One region of the Serratia sp. NA_112.1 genome, then DNA from elsewhere that is predicted to be linked to it. Evidence: riboswitches for the same ligand, from Rfam matches in the RefSeq annotation. Region 1 holds a riboswitch; each other region holds the start of a gene.
What was found. A riboswitch is a leader RNA that binds a small molecule or an ion and turns the genes downstream of it on or off. The one in region 1 is predicted to bind thiamine pyrophosphate.

Region 1 (7,845 bases):
CTACTCCTTCATTATTGGCTCTGTCACCAATTTAAACCGGGAGAGAAATGACGAAAAGGACGTTAATAGATCAATTTAGGCCAATGTGCGGGAATGAAAACGCTCGCGGTACTCGGTAGGTGAGAGCTGCAAATGCCGCTCAAAAACGCGCCGCAGATTGAGGCCATTACCAAACCCACAGTTGATGGCGATTTGCTCAATACCTTCCGCACTCTGCTCCAGGCGTTGCCGGGCCAGATATAAACGCCCTTCTTCGACAAATTTGGCAGGAGAGAGCCCGGTCTCACGCGTGAACACCCGGGTAAAATTTCGCGGACTCATGGCGACCCGTTCCGCCAATTTCTCTACGGAAAGATCTTCCGCCAGGTTTTCCAGGATCCACGACTGGAGATCGCGGATTGGGCCAGGGGTTTTAGCCTGATTTAAAGGGTAACGGCTGAACTGCGCCTGGCCGCCGGGCCGACGAAGGAACATCACCAGATCTTGCGCCACTTCGCGCGCCTGAACAAAACCATAGTCGTCTTCCACCAGCGCCAGAGTGAGATCGAAGCCGGAACTGACCCCGCCGGAAGTCCAGACAGAGCCATCCTGCACGTACAACGGCCCATTTTCGACCTGCACTTTTGGGAAACGCGTCTGCAAGGTTTCCAGCAAGCGCCAATGGGTGGTCGCCCGGCGTCCATCCAGTAAACCGGCTTCGGCCAGCAGCAACGCCCCACCGCACACCGACGCAATACGTCGCGCCTGGGGTGCGGCACGCCGCAGCCAGTCGACAACGTAGGCACTTTCTTCTTCGGTCGCGCCTTTTCCGGTCACTATGATGGTGTCGCGTTCCTGCTCAGGGTCGAGATCCGAGAGACGATGGTCGGCCAGCAGATTCAAACCGGACGAACCATGGACTACCCGGTGAGATTGCGTGGTGGCCAGCGACATCCGGTAGAGCGGAGCATCGTTGGGCCTCAAGCGATTGGCTTGCATCAGAATGTCGGCGATGCCTGCCGACTCAAATAACATGCCCCCTTCGGGGACGATAATCAGAAAGTTATGCATGTCCTTAAAATACAAAATGAGCAAAATAAGTCAATCCCGCCTCCATAGAGGCTGGCAGGCTTTGGGTTAGCAACCTATCAGCGCCAGTCCAGCGCCGGTGCAATATGCTTGAGGATCGACTCAATCACATGGGCGTTATAGTCCACACCCAACTGGTTTGGCACGGTCAATAGCAAGGTGTCCGCTTCGGCAATGGCTTCGTCCTGCGCCAGCTGTTTGATCAACAGTTCCGGCTCGGCGGCATAACTGCGGCCGAATATCGCCCGGGTCTGATCGCCGATGTAGCCCACCTGATCGCCCTCCTGCCCGCTGTTGCCAAAATAGTTGCGATCCCGCTGATCCATCAGCGCAAAGATGCTGCGGCTGACCGACACCCGCGGCTCTCGTTTATGCCCTGCCAGCTTCCAGGCCTCGCGGTAAGCGCGGATCTGTTTGGCCTGCTGCACATGGAACGGCTCGCCGGTTTCGTCGTTTTTCAGCGTCGAACTTTGCAGGTTCATCCCCAGTTTCGCGGCCCAAACTGCCGTGGCGTCTGAGCTGGCCCCCCACCAGATGCGATCCCGCAGGCCGGCGGAGAAAGGTTCAACGCGCAGTAGGCCGGGAGGATTAGGGAACATCGGTTGCGGGCTGGGTTCGGCAAAGCCTTCGCCACGCAGCGCGTCCAGCAGCACTTCGGTATGTCGACGGGCCATATCGGCTTCGGTCTCGCCGTCGGCAGGCGTGTAGCCAAAGTATCGCCAGCCATCAATCACCTGCTCGGGAGAACCGCGACTGATGCCAAGCTGCAAACGTCCACCTGAAATCAGGTCGGCGGCTCCGGCATCTTCAACCATATACAGCGGGTTTTCATAGCGCATGTCGATCACACCGGTACCAATCTCAATACGCTGGGTTTTGGCACCGATGGCAGCCAACAGCGGGAATGGCGAGCCAAGCTGGCGGGCAAAGTGATGCACGCGGAAATAGGCTCCATCCGCCCCCAGTTCTTCTGCCGCGACGGCAAGATCGATCGATTGCAGCAACGCATCGCTGGCCGAGCGGGTGCCCGACTGTGACGAAGGCGTCCAGTGGCCAAAAGAGAGAAATCCAATTTTCTTCATGGGTAGTGTCCTTAGGTTCAATTATGACCGGATTACAGTGACAAATATGCCCCCTGTCAGGCCAGAAAAATTGTCTTCGACCGCACTAAACGAACCGTTTTTGGCAGAGAAATCCCTCCGGACTTCCCCCCGCCCAAGCATTGTAATCAAAAAGTAAATATCGTATAACAGGCTCCTCCGAGGGGTGTCCTGTAATGGGCTGAGATGGCGCAAGCCGAACCCTTTGAACCTGATCTGGGTCATGCCAGCGAAGGGACGGGTCGGCAATCACGCTATCAGTCATTGCCTGTTCATACCTCAGCGCGCCCGGATCTCCACTTACTTTTGGAGGTCCCATGTTTACTCCCCAATTCAACGACGGTCTTTACGGACAACTGCGCCTGCACGCCGGTAGCCACTGGCAGGACTATGTCGCTCACCCCTTTATTCAGCAACTGGCCGCCGGTACGCTGCCCGAACCTGCTTTCCGCCGCTATCTGACCCAGGACTATCTGTTCCTGATCCACTTTGCCCGCGCCTACGCCCTGCTGGTCAGCAAACTGCGCACCCTGCCGGAGATGCGCACGGCCACCGCTTCGCTCAATGCAATCGTGGCCGAGCTGCCTTTGCATCTGGCCTATTGCGCCGACTGGGGCCTCAGCGAGCCGCAGATTGCCGCCGAGCCAGAAGCCGCGGAAACCCTCAATTACACCCGCTATGTGCTCGATATCGGCCATTCCGGGGATGCGCTCGACCTGCTGGCGGCGCTGTTGCCCTGCGTCGCTGGCTATGCCGAGATTGGCCTGCGACTGCTGAACGATCCTGCCACGATGATGGCAGGCAACCCCTACGCTTCGTGGATCCGCAACTATGGCGATCCGGGCTACCTGGCCGGGGTGCAGGCCGCACTCGATCTGCTGGAAAACGTCGGCCGCCAGCGCGGTGCAGAAAGCCGCCTGGGTGAACTGTCAGCGATTTTCACCACCGCCACACGGCTGGAATCCGCCTTCTGGCAAATGGGGCTGAATGCCCAATGAGTATAGTCAACGCACAGCACCATGGCGTGCGGCCGGGTATTCAGGTGCGGGATTTAACCCTGCGCTTTGGCCAACAGGTGATTTTCGACCGACTTAGTTTCGATATCGCAGGCGGCAACTTTGTTGCCCTGCTCGGTGCCAGCGGTGCGGGCAAAACCAGCCTGTTGAAGATTATTGCCGGGCTGGTAAAACCCACCTCCGGCTCGGTTGCCGGCAGCGATGGCCTGCCGATTGCCGGGCGCATCGCTTATATGGGGCAAAAGGATTTTCTCTACCCGTGGCTGACCATTGACCAAAACATCAGTCTCGGCGCGCGGCTGCGCGGTGAAAAGGTCGACCGGTCCTGGGCCGAGCACCTGCGGGAACGCGTGGGGCTGAGTGGTTATGGCAATGCCTTGCCTGCTGCGCTGTCCGGTGGCATGCGCCAGCGTGCCGCCATCGCCCGAACCCTGTATGAACGCCAGCCGATTGTGCTGATGGATGAGCCTTTCTCGGCGCTGGATACCATCACCCGCGCCATGATCCAGCAACTGGCCGCCGAACTGCTGGCGCAGCACACCGTATTGCTGATTACCCACGACCCAATGGAAGCCTGCCGTCTCAGCCATCATCTGCTGGTACTGTCCCGCTATCCCGCCGGTATTGACGATAGCCATGTTATCGAAGGGTTTCCGCCGCGCGCACCGGACGATCCTCAACTGCTGAAAAGCCAGAGCGAGCTGTTGTTGCAGCTGGTGAGGGCCGCCGGATGAAACCCCAGATTGAAAGCCGTCTATCGCGGATGCGTCGCAGCCTGACGGTGTTTGCCGGTCTGCTATTGCTGTGGGGACTGGTCACGCTGGGCGATATTCCGGCCTTTCTGCTGCCTTCCCCCTCTTCAGTAGCGCAGGCGCTGTGGAACGACCGGGCTTATCTCGGTTACCACACGCTGATCACCGCCGCTGAAATTGCCTGCGGCCTGCTGGCCGGGGTATTGCTCGGCACCGTACTGGCGCTGTGCATGATTTATTCCCCGCGGCTGCAACGCTGGCTAATGCCGCTGGTGCTGACCAGCCAGGCAATCCCGGTGTTTGCACTGGCCCCGCTGTTGGTGCTGTGGTTCGGTTTTGGCATCAGCGCCAAGGTGGTGATGGCCGTGTTGGTGATCTTCTTCCCGGTCACCTCAGCCTTCTTCGACGGACTGCGTCGGGTCAATAACGATTATCTCGATTTGGCCCGCACCCTGCGCGCTTCTCCCTGGGCGCAACTGCGGCACGTGCGGCTGATGGCGGCGCTGCCGGCCTTGGGTTCCGGGCTGCGCATGGCCGCCGCCGTCGCCCCGATCGGCGCGATCATCGGTGAATGGGTCGGCTCGGCGGAAGGGCTGGGGTACGTAATGCTGAACGCCAACGCGCGCATGCAGACCGACGTCTGTTTTGCCGCGCTGTTTATTCTGGTGCTGATGACCGTCCTGCTTTGGCTAACGGTGGACGCGCTGCTGCTGCGCCTGATTGACTGGGCGCCGGAAAATGACTGTTAACAAGGGATCGACAATGATTAAAAACACCCTGTGCGGACTGATGCTCTGCACTACGCTGGCCGGGCAAGCCACCGCCGCAGAAAAACTGACGCTGGTGCTTGACTGGTATATCAACCCCGATCACGCGCCGATTATGGTGGCCGAGCAGATCGGCGCCTTCAAGGCAGAAGGCCTGGACGTCAAGATTGTACCGCCTTCCGATCCGGCGCTACCACCACGGTTGGTGGCGGCAAAACAGGCCGATCTGGCCATCACCTATCAGCCGCAGTTGCATTTCTTTGCCGATCAGGGCCTGCCGCTGATGCGCGTGGGTACCCTGATTGATTCACCGCTCAATACTGTGATCACGCTGGATAAAAGCATCACCAGCCCGGCGGGGCTGAAGGGCAAGAAAATCGGTTACTCGGTCAGTGGTATCGAGCAGGCCACGCTGGCAACCATGTTCAAGCATGAACACCTCAACCCTGATGACGGTAAGTTGCTCAACGTTAATTTCCAGCTGACCAGCGCCCTGCTGGCAGGTCAGGTTGATGCAGTGATTGGCGGATACCGTAATATCGAGGCGCTGGAGCTAAAGTTGCAAGGCAAGGATCCGGTGGTGTTTAACGTGGAAGACTACGGCGTTCCGGTGTACGACGAACTGATTATCGTCGCCAATCGCGACGCGGTAGGTGAGCCGAAAATCAAAAAATTCCTCACGGCGCTGAAAAAAGGCAATGATTACCTACAGGCTCACCCACAGGAAAGCTGGCTGGCATTCGCCAAGGCACACCCGGAACTGAATACCGCGTTGAACAAACAGGCCTGGCAAGCCAGCCTGCCGCTGTTCGCCCGCGATCCGGCCAGGCTGGATAAAACGCGCTATCAGGCCTATGAACAGTTCCTGTTCGACAATAAGCTGATTAAGAAAATCACCCCGGTAGAGCAGTATGCGGTGGAGCTGAATTAAGGGAGCGCATTATTGGTCTGCTTCCCCTCCCCCTGACCCTCTCCCCAAGGAGAGGGCATATTTCGCGTACTGCTGCTCACAGACGTGATTGGTGTCACAGTAATGTCACAAAAAAACACCAATCGCACTCCGCCGCTGCTGGGCAGTACAAACACGCATTGACCCTGATGCTTTCAATGCGCTATACCCTTCCTCTTTCGCGCTGTGCGCGGATCAACGACGTTTGTCAGAGCAGCTAAGTTTTTCTTTTTAATCAGACAGGGTACGGTGGATGGTTTCAGCATTAATTTCGTTTGCACTTTTTTTAGCCTCAATTCTCATCTACCGGACCCGGGCCGCCGCCAACCGCTGGTGGCTTGCCGCCCTGCTGACGCTGCTGGGCAGCTATCTGATCCTTAACGTGGTGCTGATCGCCAGTAACTACTTTACCGGCGATGGTATTACCGATGCGGTACTCTACACCCTGACCAGCAGCCTGAAAGGCGCCGGCGTCGGTAAATACCTGCTGCCGTTTATCGGCCTGTTGGCGGTGCTGGCGCTAATCTTCGCCGTGCTGACCTGGAGCCTGGTGCGGCGCAAGGCAAAAAGCAGCAGCAGGGTTTATAGTGTGATCGCCGTGCTGCTGGCGCTGTTTTCCGTTGGCACCACCCCGGCCTTTCAGGATATCTCCTTGCTGGTCAGAAGTCAGATTAGCGGTGATACCGCCGATTTTGATACCTATTACAAAGCGCCAAAAAAGAGCGTTCAGGGTAAAGCGCCGAACCTGGTGTATATCTATGCCGAAAGCCTGGAAAGAACCTACCTGGATGCGGATCTCTTCCCCGGCCTGACCGACGAGCTGAACCAACACCGCGCAAACAGTATCGATTTCAGCAACACCCAACAGTTGCCCGGCACCGGCTATACCATCGCCGGTATGGTGTCCTCACAGTGCGGTATCCCGCTGTTTGCGCCGTTTGACGGCAATGCCTCCAGCGCCGTATCCACCTTTTATCCGGAAAACGTCTGCCTGGGCGACGTGCTGAAATCCGCCGGCTACGACAACTACTTTTATCAGGGGGCCGAACTGGCCTTCGCTGGCAAAGATACCTTCCTGAAATCGCATGGCTTTGACCATGCTTACGGCTTTAAAGAATTGCGTGGGCAGGTCAGCGACCCGAGCTACAAAAATGACTGGGGCTGGTACGACGATACCGTGCTGGATCTGGTGTTCGACAAGTTTGTCGAGTTGTCCAAACAGAATAAAAAGTTTTCGCTGTTTGCGCTGACCGTCGACACCCATCACCCGGACGGTTTTATCTCCGCCAGTTGCAGCAAAAAGTCGTTCAGTTGGCAGAACAAAGAAAACCGCTCGCTAAGCGCGGTGGCCTGCAGCCAGCAACACATCGCGGCGCTGATCGACAAAATCAAAGCGTCCGAGTACTTCAAAAACACCGTTATCGTGGTGTCTTCGGACCATCTGGCGATGAATAACACCGCCTATGACATTCTGACCAAACAAAAACGCCGCAACCTGTTCTTTATTATCGACGGCACTCACCCGCAGACCGCGCTGCATAACGAGAAACGCAGCACGCTGGACAACGGTGCCACGGTGCTGGACGTGATGGGCGGCGATAACTACATTGGCCTTGGCCGCAGCAGCCTGTCCAGCCCAACGCTGGCCACCGTGTTCCTGAATATCGATGAGAAAATCAACGGCTGGAAACCGGCGGTGGTGAAGCAATGGGGCTTCCCGAACAGCATCAGCAACTTTAATCTGGATAATCAGGGTAGCCGTTTTAGCTTCTCGGGTATCACCTTTAAGGTGCCGTTTATCCTGAAGGTGACGGACAACAAAATTGAGCCGATGTTTAACGTTTATCTGTCCACACCGCTGAAAAAACAGCTCGCCGGTTTGGGGGCAGGAGAAAAATTCGTCTGGGTCGACAAGTGCTATGAAATTGGCCGGGTGTGGGCGCCTGAACTGGCGCTGAGCACCGAAACCTGCGTGGCCTCAGGCAATCTGGCCGCCCCACCGCAGATTGTGCAGGCCAAAGGGGGCAACTACCGTGGCAAGGTCAACTTTAGCGGCCCAGAGGCGGACAGCGTGGCCGCTTATCAAAATGCCGTCGAGCGGCTGAAAGTGGATGATGCCGCTGTTAAATATCACGCGGATGCCATCGCCTTTATGCTACCGGGCATGCCGGAGCAGGTTAAGGCGATCACCGG
Region 2 (7,845 bases), on a different contig from region 1:
GTCGCGTGCTACTGCGATGGCGGTATTCACCAACACGGCATCGGCACCCAGTTCCATGGCTTCCAGCGCATGGCTGGGCGCCCCGATGCCGGCGTCGACCACCACCGGCACTTTGGCCTGTTCGATAATGATCTCCAGGAAGTCGCGTGTGCGCAGCCCACGGTTGGAGCCAATAGGTGCGCCCAGCGGCATCACCGCGGCACAGCCTGCTTCCTCCAGCCGTTTACACAACACCGGATCGGCACCGCAATAAGGCAGCACCACAAAACCTTCCTTCACCAATATTTCCGCCGCCTTCAGGGTTTCGATCGGGTCCGGCAGCAGGTATTTCACATCGGGATGGATTTCCAGTTTCACCCAGTGGGTGCCAAGCGCCTCGCGAGCCAACCGGGCGGCGAACACCGCTTCTGCAGCGGTCTTGGCACCGGAAGTATTCGGCAACAGGCGTACGCCCAGTTGTTGCAGCGGCGCCAGAATAGCGTCATTACCGCCACGCAGGTCAACACGCTTCATTGCCATGGTGACTAACTGCGAGCCGGAGACCTGTAATGCCTCCAGCATCAGCGCTGGGGTAGCGAATTTACCGGTGCCGGTAAATAGGCGTGAAGTAAAAGTGATATCGGCGATTTGTAGCATGTCAGCCTCCGGCGATCGCTTGAAACAGCAGGATGTCATCGCCGTCTTGCACCAGGTGGTTAGCCCAGTCGGCGCGCGGGATGATGATTTGGTTGATAGCCAGCGCGGTGCCCGGCTGATGGCGTTCCAGTTGCTGGAGCAGGGCGCTGATGCTGATGGGCTGCGCCAGTTCCAGCGGCTGGTCATTAAGCCGAATTTTCATGCTGCGCCTCCGCATACCGGGCAGGTGCTGGCCTGACTGAGTTGCAAGGTGCTCCAGCTTTGTTGTTTACCATCGAACAACCGCAGCTTGCCGCTGAGTGATGAAGGCATTCCCGCCAGCATTTTTATCGCCTCCAGCGCTTGCAGGGTGCCAATGACGCCGACTACGGGGCCGAGTACTCCAGCGGTACGGCAGTTGCGCTGGGGTTCAGTTTGCTCCGGATACAGGCAGGCATAGCAGCCGTGGGTATAGGGCGGTTCTATCACCAGCAGCTGACCGCTGAAACCCACAGCGCTGCCGCTGATCAGCGGTTTCCCAGCCTGAATGCAGGCGGCGTTCACCGCATGGCGGGTTTCCATGTTATCGCTACAGTCCAAAATTAAATCGGCGCGTTGTACGGCGCGCTGTAACACTTCCCCCTGCAGACGCTGTTCCAGCGCAATGGATTCGACCATTGGGTTCAGCGCCTGTAGCTGGTGCTTTGCCAGAGCGGCTTTGCTTTGGGAAACGTCACTGCTGCGATAGAGGATCTGACGCTGCAAATTGGTGACGTGAAGACTATCGTCATCGGCCAGCAGCAGGGTGCCGACACCAGCGGCGGCCAGATAAAGCGAGGCGGGGGAGCCTAAACCCCCCAGCCCGACGATCAGCGCCGTTGACTGTTTTAGCTTCTCCTGGCCTTCGGGGCCCATGTCTTCCAGCAGCAACTGGCGGCTGTAGCGCAGGAATTCTTGATCGTTCAGCATGGCATCACTCCTTGCCTTCAATCAGTTGCAGCAGTTGTGCGGTCGCTGTGCGCCAGTCCGGCGCCTGGGTAATGGCGCTGACCACGGCGACGCTACCGACGCCACAATCCAACACTGCCGCCACGCGATCGATACTGATCCCGCCGATCGCCACTGTTGGATAGTCACTCAACCCGGCGACATGGCGCTTTAGCTCCACCAGACCCTGTGGGGCAGAAGGCATATCTTTGGTTTGCGTCGGAAAAATATGCCCCAGCGCGATATAGGAAGGTTTCACCGCAATGGCGCGGGCCAGTTCGCTATCGTCATGAGTAGAAACCCCTAAACGCAGCCCGGCACGGTGAATGGCGGCCAGATCGGTAGTGTCCAAATCCTCCTGGCCGAGATGTACGCCATAGGCACCGTGTTTAATCGCCAATCGCCAGTAGTCATTAATAAACAGCCGGGCGTGGTAGCGCTTGCCGAGAGCAATGGCGGCGGCAATGTCGTCCTCGACCTGTTCATCCGGCAGATCCTTGATGCGCAGCTGGATCGTGGTCACGCCCGCCTCCAGCAAACGGGCAATCCATTCAACGCTGTCGACCACCGGGTATAACCCCAACTTGTGAGGGGTGGCGGGGAAGGGAGTGGTGATATCAGTCATTGCTCAGTACCTCTTGCAGGTTGCCGGCGCTGTGGTACAGCTCGCTGCCGCGTGAGCGGAACTCGGCTGACATCTTTTCCATGCCGGTTAGCTGCACTTCTATCGGTTTGGCCGCTTCCTGCACGGCGGCATAGTCGCGAACTTCCTGAGAGATTTTCATCGAGCAGAATTTTGGCCCGCACATAGAGCAGAAGTGGGCGATTTTGCCGGACTCTTGCGGCAGGGTTTCGTCGTGATAAGCGCGAGCGGTGGCGGGATCGAGCGCCAGGTTGAACTGGTCTTCCCAGCGGAATTCGAAGCGAGCCTTGGACATGGCGTTATCGCGGATCTGTGCGCCAGGGTGTCCCTTGGCCAGATCGGCGGCGTGGGCGGCAATTTTGTAGGTGATCAGCCCCTGTTTGACGTCCTCTTTGTTCGGCAACCCAAGGTGTTCCTTCGGCGTGACGTAACACAGCATGGCGCAGCCGAACCAGCCGATCATCGCGGCCCCTATGCCGGAGGTGAAGTGGTCATAACCAGGTGCGATATCGGTAGTCAGCGGGCCCAAGGTGTAGAACGGCGCTTCGTGGCAGTGTTCCAACTCTTCGGTCATGTTGCGGCGGATCATCTGCATCGGCACGTGGCCAGGGCCCTCGATCATCACCTGCACGTCATACTCCCAGGCTATTTTTGTCAGTTCGCCCAGCGTGTGCAGCTCGGCGAACTGCGCTTCGTCGTTGGCGTCCTGAATCGAGCCGGGGCGCAGGCCGTCACCCAGCGACAGCGATACGTCATAGGCGGCGCAGATTTCACAAATTTCGCGGAAGTGCTGGTACAGGAAGTTTTCCTGATGATGCGACAGGCACCATTTGGCCATGATCGAACCGCCGCGGGAGACGATGCCAGTCAGGCGTTTGGCGGTCATCGGCACGTAACGCAGCAGCACACCGGCGTGAATGGTGAAGTAGTCAACCCCTTGCTCCGCCTGCTCCAGCAGCGTATCGCGGAACATTTCCCAGGTGAGGTTTTCCGCCACGCCGTTGACCTTTTCCAGCGCCTGATAAATAGGCACCGTGCCAATCGGCACTGGGCTGTTGCGCAGGATCCATTCGCGGGTTTCGTGGATATAGCGACCGGTGGAAAGATCCATCACGGTATCTGCGCCCCAGCGGGTGGACCACACCAGTTTCTCGACTTCTTCCTCGATCGAAGAAGTCACCGCCGAGTTGCCGATGTTGGCATTAACCTTCACCAGGAAGTTGCGGCCGATAATCATCGGTTCGGATTCCGGGTGGTTGATATTAGCGGGGATGATGGCGCGCCCGGCGGCGACTTCCTGGCGGACGAATTCCGGCGTGATGTTCTCCGGCAGGTTGGCCCCCCAGCTTTGGCCAGGATGCTGGTGGCGTAATACCTCGCCACGGATGCGTTCGCGGCCCATATTTTCGCGGATGGCGATAAATTCCATTTCCGGAGTGACGGTGCCGGCACGCGCGTAGTGTAACTGGGTTACGCATTTACCCGGTTGTGCCTTGCGTGGCAACGGCAGATGTTCAAAGCGCAGGTGATCCAGACCTTCATCGGCCAGGCGCTGCTGGGTGAAACCTGAACTGACACCCTTGAGGACCTCGGTATCGCCACGTTCTTTGATCCAGCCGGCGCGTAGCTTGGCCAGGCCGGTATGCACATTGAGTTCGGATTGAGGGTCACCGTAAGGGCCGGCAGTGTCGTACACCGGAATGGCTTCGTTTGGCTCGTACTTTGGGTTGTCCTTATCGCCACCGATCAGCGTCGGGCTGAGCTGAATTTCACGCATTGGCACCTGCAGGTCACTTCGTGAACCCTGCAGATAGATACGGCGTGAGTTGGGGAAGGAAACGCCTTGCAGGGTGTTGATAAACTGCTGGGCTTCTTCGCGTTGCTCTTTACGAGCGCGGGGTTTTTTAACGCTAGACATAGCAAATTCCTACCAGTGTGATGAGTTGGGAAAATTGCTTGTCTGGAGCTCGGAGGGAGTAATGATGCTGGCCAGCAAGGCGGGAGTATCCCAAATCGGGGTCACCTGCCTGTGGCGATAGATTACTCTTGTTCCCTTCGCGGGTATTAACCCGATCAGGTTCCGCGGATCCCGAATTAACGGTCTCAGCCTGGCCAATTTGATGAACAAATCAGGCGCTAGGCACTCCGACAAGATGCCCTCCAGTATAGGAGGGATAATAAAAAAGACTACAAAATTTTAACGGGCCGGATCCAGCGTCTTGTCCGGTTCAGCCTGCTGCCAGGTTTCAGCCGCCAGTTGGATCAGCCTGTCTTCAAGGGTAAAACGAGCCGCCAGCGTTTCACCGATGTCGGACAACGCCTGATGTAATTCCAGACACAAGTCCTGATCGATATCCGCATCGGTATAGCGATCGTGGAAAGCCATAATCTGCTCGGTATTGGTCCACAGCTTGGGATAGATGTTGACCGCCAGAGACATTTTCGGACTGGATGCGCCTTCCACTTGTTTGATTATTCTGTCATAGATATGAAAATGGCCGGCGGAGAGGTAATCCACCAGATTATGGCAAAAGTTCTCCAGCGCTTTTTCATTCAGCGGCGTATGCTTTTCTTTGTTAGGTTTAATGCCCACCAGGGCACAATAGGCGACCAGCAACTGCTTGCGTGCCTGAAGCCATTGATCTACTAATTCATTACTACCACCAACGCGCTGAGTCAGGCTTTCCAAACGGTTGAGCATGTTTGACTCCGTAAGTAATAAAACGTAACAGTAAGTTATTAAAATGTAACAAGGCCGGTTTGTAGAGTGCCAGTGAAGCTGAGGTTGTGCAACAACGATATGGAACTTGCATTAACGGGTAATGAAAATGGCTGGTGGATCGTCAGCCATGAAAGCAAACTTTGGTTACCGAACGGTGAATTACCGTGCGGTTTGGCCGCGTCATTTTCCCTGCAGGGAAGAATGGCCCGTAGTATTGGTGAATGGGAAGGGTTGCCGGTCTGGCTGGTGCGCCATGTAATGCCACAGGAGATGGGATCGGTACGCCAACTGTTAGAACTCGATCGCGGGCTGTTCCAGCTTGCCGGACGGGGCGTACAATTGGCCGAGTTTTACCGTTCCCATCGCTATTGCGGTTACTGCGGCCATGAAATGCATCTCAGCCGCACCGAAAGTGCCTGCCTGTGCGGCAACTGCCGGGAGCGCTACTACCCGCAAATCGCCCCCTGCGTGATCGTTGCCATTCGACGGGACGATGAGATCCTGCTGGCGCAACATGTGCGCCATCGCGGCGGTATTCATACCGTACTGGCCGGCTTTGTCGAGGTTGGCGAAACGTTGGAGCAGGCGGCCGCACGTGAGGTAATGGAGGAAAGTAATATTGAAATCAAAAACCTGCGTTATGTCACCTCACAGCCCTGGCCGTTCCCGCACTCGTTGATGATGGCCTTTATGGCCGATTACCACCGCGGCGAGATCCGCCACGATCCGAAAGAGCTGCTTAACGCCGGTTGGTACCGCTACGATCGGTTGCCGCTATTACCGCCGCCCGGCACGGTAGCGCGTCGCCTGATAGAGGACACCGTAGCCTTATGCCGTGAGCAATAAATCGCTACAATACCGGCAGATGAATAAGGGAGCCCCATAATGAATGAGTTGAAGAACGATCGTTACCTGCGCGCACTACTGCGTCAGCCGGTGGATGTGACCCCTGTATGGATGATGCGTCAGGCCGGTCGTTATTTGCCGGAGTACAAGGCTACCCGCGCCGAGGCCGGTGATTTTATGTCGCTGTGCAAGAATGCGGAGCTGGCTTGTGAAGTCACGCTGCAGCCGCTGCGTCGTTTCCCGCTGGACGCAGCGATCCTGTTCTCCGATATCCTCACCATTCCCGATGCCATGGGGCTGGGCCTGTATTTCGAAGCCGGTGAAGGCCCGCGTTTCTCCTCGCCTATCACCAGCCGTGCCGATGTCGACAAGCTGCCGGCGTTCGACCCAGAAGTGGAACTGGGTTATGTGATGAACGCAGTGCGTACCATCCGTCGTGAGCTGAAAGGCGAAGTACCGTTGATCGGTTTCTCCGGCAGTCCATGGACGCTGGCGACCTATATGGTGGAAGGCGGTAGCAGTAAAGCCTTCACCAAACTGAAAAAAATGATGTACGCCGAACCGGCTACGTTGCACCTGCTGCTGGATAAACTGGCAGACAGCGTCATCTTGTATCTTAACGCCCAGATTAAAGCCGGTGCGCAGTCGGTGATGGTGTTCGATACCTGGGGTGGCGTGCTGACCGGTCGTGACTACCGCGAGTTCTCGCTGCATTACATGCACAAGATTGTTGACGGCCTGCTGCGTGAAAACGACGGCCGTCGTGTGCCGGTCACGCTGTTCACCAAAGGTGGCGGCCAGTGGCTTGAGGCGATGGCGGCCACCGGTTGTGACGCGCTCGGCCTCGACTGGACGACCGATATCGCTGATGCACGCCGCCGCGTAGGGGACAAAGTCGCACTGCAGGGCAACATGGACCCTTCCATGCTGTATGCGTCACCTGAGCGGATTGGTCAGGAAGTGGAAACCATTCTGGCCGGTTTTGGCCACGGCGAAGGACACGTATTCAACCTGGGCCACGGCATTCACCTGGACGTACCGCCGGAAAACGCCGGTGCCTTTGTTGAGGCGGTCCACGCGCAGTCGGGGAAATACCATCGTTAAGGATTGGATGTGATAGAGACTCAAGCCCTGCGTGCAGAACAACGGCTGCGCGCCTCCGAAGTCATTCGCCAGGATGATTTTTTGGTCGCTCCACCGGCCTTTATCGCTGGTGCCGATGTGGGCTTTGAGCAGGAAGGCGCGGTGACTCGAGCTGCCATCGCCATCCTGCGCTATCCGTCGCTGGAACTGGTGGAGTACCAGGTGGCACGGGTTGCCACCACCATGCCCTATATCCCCGGTTTTTTATCGTTCCGCGAATATCCAGCGTTGCTCGCAGCCTGGGAGCAATTGCATCAAAAGCCTGACCTGGTGCTGGTTGACGGTCATGGCATTTCGCATCCGCGCCGTCTGGGCGTAGCCAGCCATTTTGGCCTGCTGGTTAACGTGCCGACCATCGGCGTAGCCAAAAAGCGCCTGTGCGGTAAGTTCGCCCCGCTGGATGAGGCTGTAGGCGCTTTGGCCCCGCTGGAGGACAAAGGCGAGCAGCTTGGTTGGGTATGGCGCAGTAAGGCGCGCTGTAATCCGCTGTTTATCTCCACCGGTCACCGCGTCGGTGCCGACAGTGCACTGGCGTGGGTTCAACGTTGCATGGCGGGCTACCGTTTGCCGGAACCTACACGCTGGGCCGACGCCATCGCCTCACGCCGCCCGGCCTTCCAGCGCTGGCTGCAGCAGCATCCAGAGGTGTCGCAATGACCGATTTCGGGTACACTGCGGCGCAGATAACGCGTAAGAGAGTGAATAATGCTACGTAACCCGATTCATTTACGTCTGGAAAAGCTTGAAAGCTGGCAACATTTGACCTTTATGGCTAGTTTGTGCGAGCGTATGTATCCGAATTACCAGATGTTCTGCCTGCAAACCGAGTTCGGCGAACCGGCAATTTACCGCCGCATTCTGGATTTGGTGTGGGAAACTCTGGTGGTCA
Region 3 (7,845 bases), on a different contig from region 1:
AACGAAGTGCATAACGTCAGCAAGGCGATGTGCGAAGCCGCCAGCCGTATTATCCTGCTGGTGGATTCGTCAAAATTCGGCCGCAAAAGCCCCAATGTAGTTTGCGACCTGAGCGCCGTCGATACGCTGATCACCGATAAAAAAATCAACCCGGATTATCTCGCCGCGCTGCAAGCGAAAGGCATTAATATCATTCTGGTAGGAGATTCTGATGAGTAACAGTGCCGCCCTGCTGGCCTTCGCCCGCGAAACGCTGGAAATTGAGCTGGCCGAAGCACAACGCCTGCTAGCACGGCTGGACGACAACTTCGTCTGTGCCTGCGAACTGCTGCTGAACTGCCGCGGCAAGGCGGTGATTTCCGGCATCGGTAAATCCGGCCATATCGGTAAAAAAATTGCTGCCTCGCTGGCCAGCACCGGCACGCCATCGTTCTTCGTGCACCCGGCGGAAGCGCTGCACGGCGATCTGGGTATGATCGGTGCCGACGACGTGGTGGTGTTTATCTCCTACTCTGGCCGTGCCAAAGAACTGGATCTGATCCTGCCGTTACTGGCGGAAAATAACATCCCGGTGATCGCCATTACCGGCGGCAAAGAGTCACCGCTGGCACAGGCGACAGCCTGCGTGCTGGACATCAGCGTTGAACGTGAAGCTTGCCCGATGGGGCTGGCGCCAACCTCCAGCGCGGTCAATACGCTGATGATGGGCGATGCACTGGCGATGGCACTGATGCGTCAACGCGGTTTCAACGCCGAAGACTTTGCCCGTTCGCATCCGGGCGGCAGTCTGGGTGCACGTCTGCTGAACCGGGTACATCACCTGATGCGCACCGGCGATCGCCTGCCGCAGGTCAGTGAAAGCGCCAACGTTATGGAAGCGATGCTGGAACTGAGCCGCACCGGACTGGGACTGGTGCCCGTGTGCGACGCACAGCAAAAAGTGGTGGGGGTGTTTACTGATGGCGACCTGCGCCGCTGGCTGGTGAAGGGCAATAGCCTTCAGGATGCGTTAAGCCCGGCGATCACTCGCCCCGGCTACCGTTTACCGGAACAATGGCGCGCCGGAGAAGCACTGGAAGCGTTGCACGAACAGCACATCAGCGCTGCGCCGGTGGTCAATCTGGAGGGGGTGTTGGTGGGTGCCATCAACCTGCATGACCTGCATCAGGCCGGTATCGGCTGAGCGTGGTATTCAGGGGCGCAGACCGCTGCGCCCCTGGCTGCCTTATTTCCAGTCCGGATTATTCTCGAACTGTTGCTTCAGCAGCGCCTTCATATCCTCATCGGGCTTGCCCAGCCATTGGTATTTGGCATATTTCTTCGGATGATCAATCGCTTCCGGCTTATTCGCCACCTCGACGCGTACTGCCCAGGCCTGCGACTTGTCTTCTTTAAACGCCACCATCATAAAGTTGTTGGCACAGTCGTGTGGCTTGCACAGATTACCCACTAAATAATTTTGGCCTTTCCAGCTCAGGCTTTGCGCCGGGGTTGAAGTCCCCACCCCTTTGCGTGCCCAGCCAGGCAAGCGGGCCTGCCCCTTCACCATGTTCTGCCAACTGGTTTGATAACCCGGCTGCTGGATCACGTCCGAGGTAGTGACGATCTGCTGGGCAAAGCCACCCACGCTGAAGCTGAGCAATGCGCCGAAGATGGCGCCGCGAAGTGCGTTTTTTCCTGTCATGGCCTTCTCCCTTGATAAAATTTGATAGCCCCCGGCCAATACCGGGCCTGGATCAGTCAGACCACAAGGGTAGCAAAAAGTTGACTCACCACCAGGCATGAAAATGATGTACCGGCCCGATGCCGTGCCCCACTTCCAGCGTATCGGCCTGCTGCAGGGCTTTTTGCAGATAATCCTTGGCGGCAGCGACCGTGCCGGCCCAATCGTCGTGACGTGGGCGCAAGGCTGCCAATGCGGCAGACAGCGTACATCCGGTACCGTGCGTATGGCGGGTCGCTACGCGCGGCGCAGTAAAGCGTTGCTCCTGCCCCGCGCTGAACAGCCAATCCGGGCTTTCACTCTCGCTGAGATGGCCGCCCTTCATCAATACCGCCTGGCAACCCATCGCCAACAGTGCTCGCCCCTGCTCACGCATCTGGCGTTCATTTTCCGCCGGGGCACATTCCAGCAGTGCCGCCGCTTCCGGCAGGTTCGGCGTGATGATCGACACCAACGGCAACAGCTCCCAGCGAATCGACTCCACGGCCTCCGGTGCCAGCAGGGGATCGCCGCTTTTCGCCAGCATCACCGTATCCAGCACCACAAACGACGGCTGATAGTGACGTAAACGCTCCGCCACCGCCTGCACAATATTGGCGTTGGCCAACATGCCAATCTTGGTACTGTCGATACGCAGATCGCTGAACACGGAATCAAGCTGGGCAGCGACAAAAGCCGGCTCGATGTTATACACCGACTGCACGCCGCGGGTATTTTGCGCCACCAGCGCTGTGATCACTGAGGCACCATAGGCCCCCAGCGCGGAAAAGGCTTTCAGGTCGGCCTGGATGCCGGCCCCCCCGCTCGGATCGGTGCCGGCGATGGTTAACGCATTAATCCGTTTCATTGCAGATCCTCCGGACGCAGTTGGTACAGAGCATCGAGGAATGCGGGGGTAAAACTGCCCGGCCCGGCGGCACAGCGCGTCGCCCGCTCACCGCAAAGTGACATCACCCGGCAGGCGGTCGCCACATTATCCAGGCGATCGCCCGGCAGGCTGCAAAATGCCGCCACCACGGCCGAAAGTGCGCAACCGGTACCCACCACTCGCGTCATCAGCACGTCGCCACCCGTAACCGCCCAGTCACGCTGGCCATCGGTGATGTAATCCACCCCGCCGGTCACCGCCACCACCGCCCCACTGAGACGAGCCAGCTCCCGCGCCGCCGGTAACGCTACCAGCGAATCGTCAGCGCTGTCGACACCGCGCCCACTCGCCTGCAGGCCACTGAGCGCCATGATTTCAGAAGCGTTGCCGCGGATTGCCGCAGGCTTTTCGCCAAGCAAACGTTGGGCAAAGGCGGTGCGATAGACCAGTCCACCGACGGCGACCGGATCCAGCGCCCAGGGGGTAGCTGCCGCATTGGCGGCTTCTACTGCTGCCAGCATGGATTCGGCCCGCGAGGCATTGAGGGTGCCGATATTGACCAGCAAGGCATCCGCCAGTTGGCTGAACTGTGCCGCTTCGGTCGGTTCCACCACCATCGCCGGGGAAGCGCCGAGCGCCAGCAACACGTTAGCCGTCAGCTCCTGCACCACTTCGTTGGTCAGGCAGTGAATCAAGGGGGGTTGGCGTTTAAATTGGGTTAAACAGGCCGCGGCGCGAGCGCCGGGTAAAACATCAGGTCGAGCGAGCATATTCCTCCCAACCGGCGTTCAAGAAGGCGGGTACCGGTTGGGGCACCGAGACTTCCCTACGCTGGCATAATCCAGATCAGGTAATACGGGTAAAATCTCAGCCCCTAGAGGCACCCCGAGTCAGACCGCCATTATTGGGCTTGCCGCCGGTGAGGTCAATCGCGCTATAGTGGCAAAAAACAAAAAGGAGCCGCCATGCGAATAAGAAAATACCAAGAGGCCGATCGCCCCTTCCTACGCACCCTGTATCTGGCATCGCGCAAGGCGGCGTTCCCCTGGTGTGATACCGAAGATTACCGACTGGAGGATTTCGATCGCTCGACTCTGGGTGAGGACATTTGGGTGGCAGAAGAAAACGGCAAGCGGCTGGGGTTCGTCTCGATTTATCGTCAGGATAACTTTATTCACAATCTGTATATCGACCCTCAGCTACCGCCTCTTGGCGTCGGCAGCGCCCTGCTGCAGGCGGCGGAGCAAACATTCACCGCCACCGGCTCGCTGAAATGCCTGGTGAAGAATGAGAAGGCACTGGCCTTTTACCACAAACACGGCTGGCGGACGATCGCTACCGGCAATGACGGCGCGGAAGACTATTACCTGATGCACTCGCCGACAAAGTAAGGGGGTGCCGTGCTATGGCGCCCCTTTTCATAAAGCCCAGGTCAGACGGCAGAAACCGTCGGGGTCAATTTGCCGCGTGCGCGGATATTTCTGACCAGCAGCCCCGACACGATAATCCCGGCGCAGGCAAACATGCCCATCAGGCCAAAGACAATCTTGTAGCCGGTTAGCCTTGGGAAGGCATCAAGAATGTGGCCGTACAGGCTGAAGCAAAACATCGCCGGGGCATAGCCGATAAAACTGCCTAAAATCTCCGCCCCTTCTCTCACCTTCAGCACATCGCAAATAGCCACTGGAGCCGTCAAGATTCGCTCCTTGGTCATATAGCCCCAGGAAGGAAAACGCCCCTGCTCAATGGCCGCCTGTTTGAAGCTGGTAGACGAATTGGGGTTGTAGTTAAAACGTGGCAATGCCGCAAACCAGCCCCGACGATCCTTACGGAATATCCTGGAATAGCAGCGCCTGACGCAGTGTCATGCGCTTAATGTTCAGCAATTCCCCCAGCTCTCGCTCCGAAGGAAGCTTGCCGCCGGGGCTATCGCGCCCTGACTCAGCCAGTCATTGAGCCTTTGCTTGGCCAGTTCAACGGTAGCGTTGTTTTCCATAGCTCACTTTATTGGTTTAAACCAGGCGGCCTAACAGTATCGCGGTGAATTATGACAAACAATGGGAGCACTGAATTTTATATATGACTCCTGTCCCAGAACCGAAAGGATGCCGCTAATGCGCCGCATCTGAGACTGGCATTGCACGCAACGTCAGCCCCCAGAACAACAAGGCTGTGAGGCTGACGCCCGCCCCCAGCCAACACACGCCGTACCAACCCGCCAGAGCAAACACGTGGGTACTGGCAAAGGCACCCAGCCCGCTGCCCACCGCGTAGAACAACATGTAGCAACCGACTAACCGGCTATGAGACTGCGGATGTGCGCTGAAAATCAGACTCTGATTCAACACGTGTATGGCCTGCCCGGCCAGATCGAGCAGCACAATGCCCATAATCAGCCATCCCAGCCCGTAACTCAGCAGGCCGAGCGGCAACCAGGCCAGCACCAAAAGCAACAGACAGATACCCGTTGCCAACTGCCCCAGGCCGCGATCGGCCAGATGTCCGGCACGTACTGCCGCCAGCGCCCCTACCGCGCCCACCAGACCAAAGGCACCAATCACCGAATGTGAAAAATTAAACGGCACCTGACTGAGCGGCAGAACCAGGGCACTCCAGAAAATGCTGAATGCCGCAAACATCAGCAGCGCCAGCATGCCGCGGATCTGCAGCGTACGATCGCGCCGCAGCAGCATCAGCATTGATCGCAACAGCGCCGGATAGCTGAGTGTTGAAGGCGCTGTGTGGGGGACGGGCAACAGACGCGCAAGCACCGGCAACAGGAGCAAGGTTACTGCCGCAGAGAAAAAGTAGACCGCTCGCCAGCCGCCGATATCCGCCAGTGCGCCGGAAAGCGTGCGCGCCAATAACAACCCGAGAACTACCCCACCTTGCGCAGCGCCCACTACCCGTCCCCGCTCATGCGGCGCTGACAAGGTGGCGGCGAAGGCGACCAATCCCTGGGTCATGGCGGTACCCAGTAAACCCACCAGCAGCATGCCGACCAGCAATAGCAGACTGCTGTCCGCCCAACCGACTACACAAAGTGCGGCAATCAGCAGCAGTTGCTGAAGCGCCAGCAGCCGATGCCGATTAACCCGATCGCCCAACGGCACCACCAGCAACAAGGCCAATGCACAGCCTAACTGAGTGACAGTGATCACCATGCCCACCGACGCCAGGTTGATATGAAAATCCTGGGCAATGGCGTCCAGCAAAGGTTGAGCGTAATACACATTCGCCACGCTAAAGGCGCTGGCCCCCGCCAGCAATAACACCAGCGACGCAGGCAGACGACTCAGCACCCCGCCCTTCGCGACACAAATCGGATCCAGCGTTTTATCACTCATCGTTTGCTCCAAACCAAGGTGGTTTCATTATTAAACCCAATGAACTTTACGCGCAGAGGTTTTATAATGCAACCAGATATCGCTACAGGAAGGGAAAACCATGAAACGCAAAAGTCTGGAAGATGCACAGTGCCCGGTGGCACGTACACTGGATGTGATTGGTGACTGGTGGTCGCTGCTGATTGTGCGCGACGCCTTCGACGGTGTACGCCGCTTTAGTGAGTTTCAAAAAGGATTGGGGATGGCGAAGAATATCCTCTCCACCCGGCTACGCACCCTGGTGGCGCACGGAATTTTGGAGATTGCCCCCGCCTCAGACGGCAGCGCCTATCAGGAATATATTCTCACCGACAAGGGACGCGCCCTGTTCCCGGTAATTGTCGGCCTGCGCCAGTGGGGGGAGGATTATCTGTTTGAGGCACAAGAGGCAAGATCAACACTGGTAGAAAGCGATACCCGCCAACCGATCCCGCGTATGACGCCAACCGGCAGCACCGGGCAGGTTCTTACGCCGCTGAATACTTTGGTGGTGAAGGCGGGTGATGAATGAAATCCTGTGAGTAAAGCACTACCGTCGTTGCGTCAGATAATTGGCGGGAAAGCGAAAGGATGAAAGATCTAACCTGAGTCTACATGCTGGGGCCATAGCTCCAGCTTCTTCAATGCGTTTTGCACTGGCCTAAAATGATTCACCTACTGCAGGACTCTCTTTTTTAAAACGGATGTTAACAATGAGATCTTCCGTAGATTTACCGCTTTCATAACGCCACTTCTGCATTGCCATCCTCATCTCATTGTCAAAAATACCGCTGGGATGAGACTCAAGAAGACGTATGTTCTGGACACGCCCATCTGCATCAACGTCAAATTTAACTCTGGCGAAGTCGGTTTGCGGCTTCTGCTGGGCAGTTACTGAATTTGATGGTGATCTACCGGTCTGTTCACTGCCAGTTCCGATGCAAGCAGTCAGAGATAGCGATAAAAATGCTAACAGCATCATCTTGACGATAGATTTCATCATTGCAACTCACTCCTTAAGTTAGCTCGTGTAACGACCTGTCTCTGGCAGTTTAGTGGCCGAAAAGCAGCTCGGTGTATTTCTTGGAAACGGCTCCGGTGCGTTTACCGCCTTCGCCGTAGTAGCGATCCTCGCGGCACAGTCGCTCTTTGACATCGCAGAAAATGCCATTAGCAAAGGTGAATTCGGTCGGGTCGACGTCACCTTGCGAATACAGTTTGTTGGCGACTTTCTTGCCGAGATACTTTTCGGTCAATGGGCGGGAAATGCCATCCGTGCCATTCGCACAGGCATAACGGTCGCACAACACGCCTGATGCCGGTGACTTGAGGGATGAGTTTTGCTTCGCATGCGCAGGCAACACGGATGCGGCAAGCAGCAAAGTCAGTGAGAACGAAAGTGCTATTTGATTCAATGAGTCAGCCTCGTTTAATGGCAGAGCGCCCGTTATTTGGAGCATCATACTGCCATAAAAAACAGGGCTTTGACGATGTGCAATTTTAAGCAACCTTCGCAATGCTCCCTGGGTGCTGTATAGTCCGCGTTTTACGGGGATACCATGCCAACTCAATCATCCATTCGCCTGAATAAATACATTAGCGACAGCGGTATCTGTTCCCGCCGTCAGGCTGATCGCTATATCAAACTGGGTAAGGTTTTTATCAACGATAACCTGGCCGCATTGGGTGCGCCGGTATTTATTGGCGATGTTGTGAATGTTAACGGGCAGCAGATAGCACCGTGTAATGATGCAGATCTGGTGCTGATCGCGCTGAATAAACCTGTGGGCATCATCACCAGTATGGGCAAACACGTGCAAAACAACATCGGTGATTACGTTAACCACAGCCAGCGCACCTTCCCCGTCGGCCGCCTGGATAAAGACTCT

Region 2: another riboswitch for thiamine pyrophosphate. It lies ahead of thiC (phosphomethylpyrimidine synthase ThiC); the one in region 1 lies ahead of ACUTQ5_RS05480 (TenA family protein).
Region 3: another riboswitch for thiamine pyrophosphate. It lies ahead of thiM (hydroxyethylthiazole kinase); the one in region 1 lies ahead of ACUTQ5_RS05480 (TenA family protein).

Annotation. Positions count from the first base shown of each region.
Region 1 covers NZ_JBQZFO010000002.1:233,965-241,809, reverse strand. Annotated here, with positions in the region: gene ACUTQ5_RS05490 (GlxA family transcriptional regulator) at 76-1,050, opposite strand; gene ACUTQ5_RS05485 (LLM class flavin-dependent oxidoreductase) at 1,128-2,150, opposite strand; TPP riboswitch at 2,321-2,423, shown strand; gene ACUTQ5_RS05480 (TenA family protein) at 2,486-3,166, shown strand; gene ACUTQ5_RS05475 (ABC transporter ATP-binding protein) at 3,163-3,918, shown strand; gene ACUTQ5_RS05470 (ABC transporter permease) at 3,915-4,685, shown strand; gene ACUTQ5_RS05465 (ABC transporter substrate-binding protein) at 4,699-5,634, shown strand; gene opgB (phosphatidylglycerol--membrane-oligosaccharide glycerophosphotransferase) at 5,906-7,845, shown strand, end outside.
Region 2 covers NZ_JBQZFO010000021.1:14,326-22,170, forward strand. Annotated here, with positions in the region: gene ACUTQ5_RS21735 (thiazole synthase) at 1-636, opposite strand, end outside; gene thiS (sulfur carrier protein ThiS) at 638-838, opposite strand; gene ACUTQ5_RS21745 (HesA/MoeB/ThiF family protein) at 835-1,584, opposite strand; gene thiE (thiamine phosphate synthase) at 1,589-2,227, opposite strand; gene thiC (phosphomethylpyrimidine synthase ThiC) at 2,220-4,163, opposite strand; TPP riboswitch at 4,279-4,403, opposite strand; gene rsd (sigma D regulator) at 4,443-4,946, opposite strand; gene nudC (NAD(+) diphosphatase) at 5,046-5,813, shown strand; gene hemE (uroporphyrinogen decarboxylase) at 5,853-6,917, shown strand; gene nfi (deoxyribonuclease V) at 6,927-7,613, shown strand; gene ACUTQ5_RS21780 (YjaG family protein) at 7,662-7,845, shown strand, end outside.
Region 3 covers NZ_JBQZFO010000006.1:254,162-262,006, forward strand. Annotated here, with positions in the region: gene srlR (glucitol operon DNA-binding transcriptional repressor SrlR) at 1-219, shown strand, start outside; gene gutQ (arabinose-5-phosphate isomerase GutQ) at 212-1,183, shown strand; gene ACUTQ5_RS14760 (inhibitor of vertebrate lysozyme family protein) at 1,226-1,684, opposite strand; gene thiD (bifunctional hydroxymethylpyrimidine kinase/phosphomethylpyrimidine kinase) at 1,770-2,570, opposite strand; gene thiM (hydroxyethylthiazole kinase) at 2,567-3,361, opposite strand; TPP riboswitch at 3,398-3,489, opposite strand; gene ACUTQ5_RS14775 (GNAT family N-acetyltransferase) at 3,557-3,982, shown strand; partial or broken gene ACUTQ5_RS14780 (GntR family transcriptional regulator) at 4,296-4,587, opposite strand; gene ACUTQ5_RS14785 (MFS transporter) at 4,703-5,938, opposite strand; gene ACUTQ5_RS14790 (winged helix-turn-helix transcriptional regulator) at 6,039-6,488, shown strand; gene ACUTQ5_RS14795 (TonB family protein) at 6,618-6,959, opposite strand; gene ACUTQ5_RS14800 (YcgJ family protein) at 7,009-7,371, opposite strand; gene rluF (23S rRNA pseudouridine(2604) synthase RluF) at 7,516-7,845, shown strand, end outside.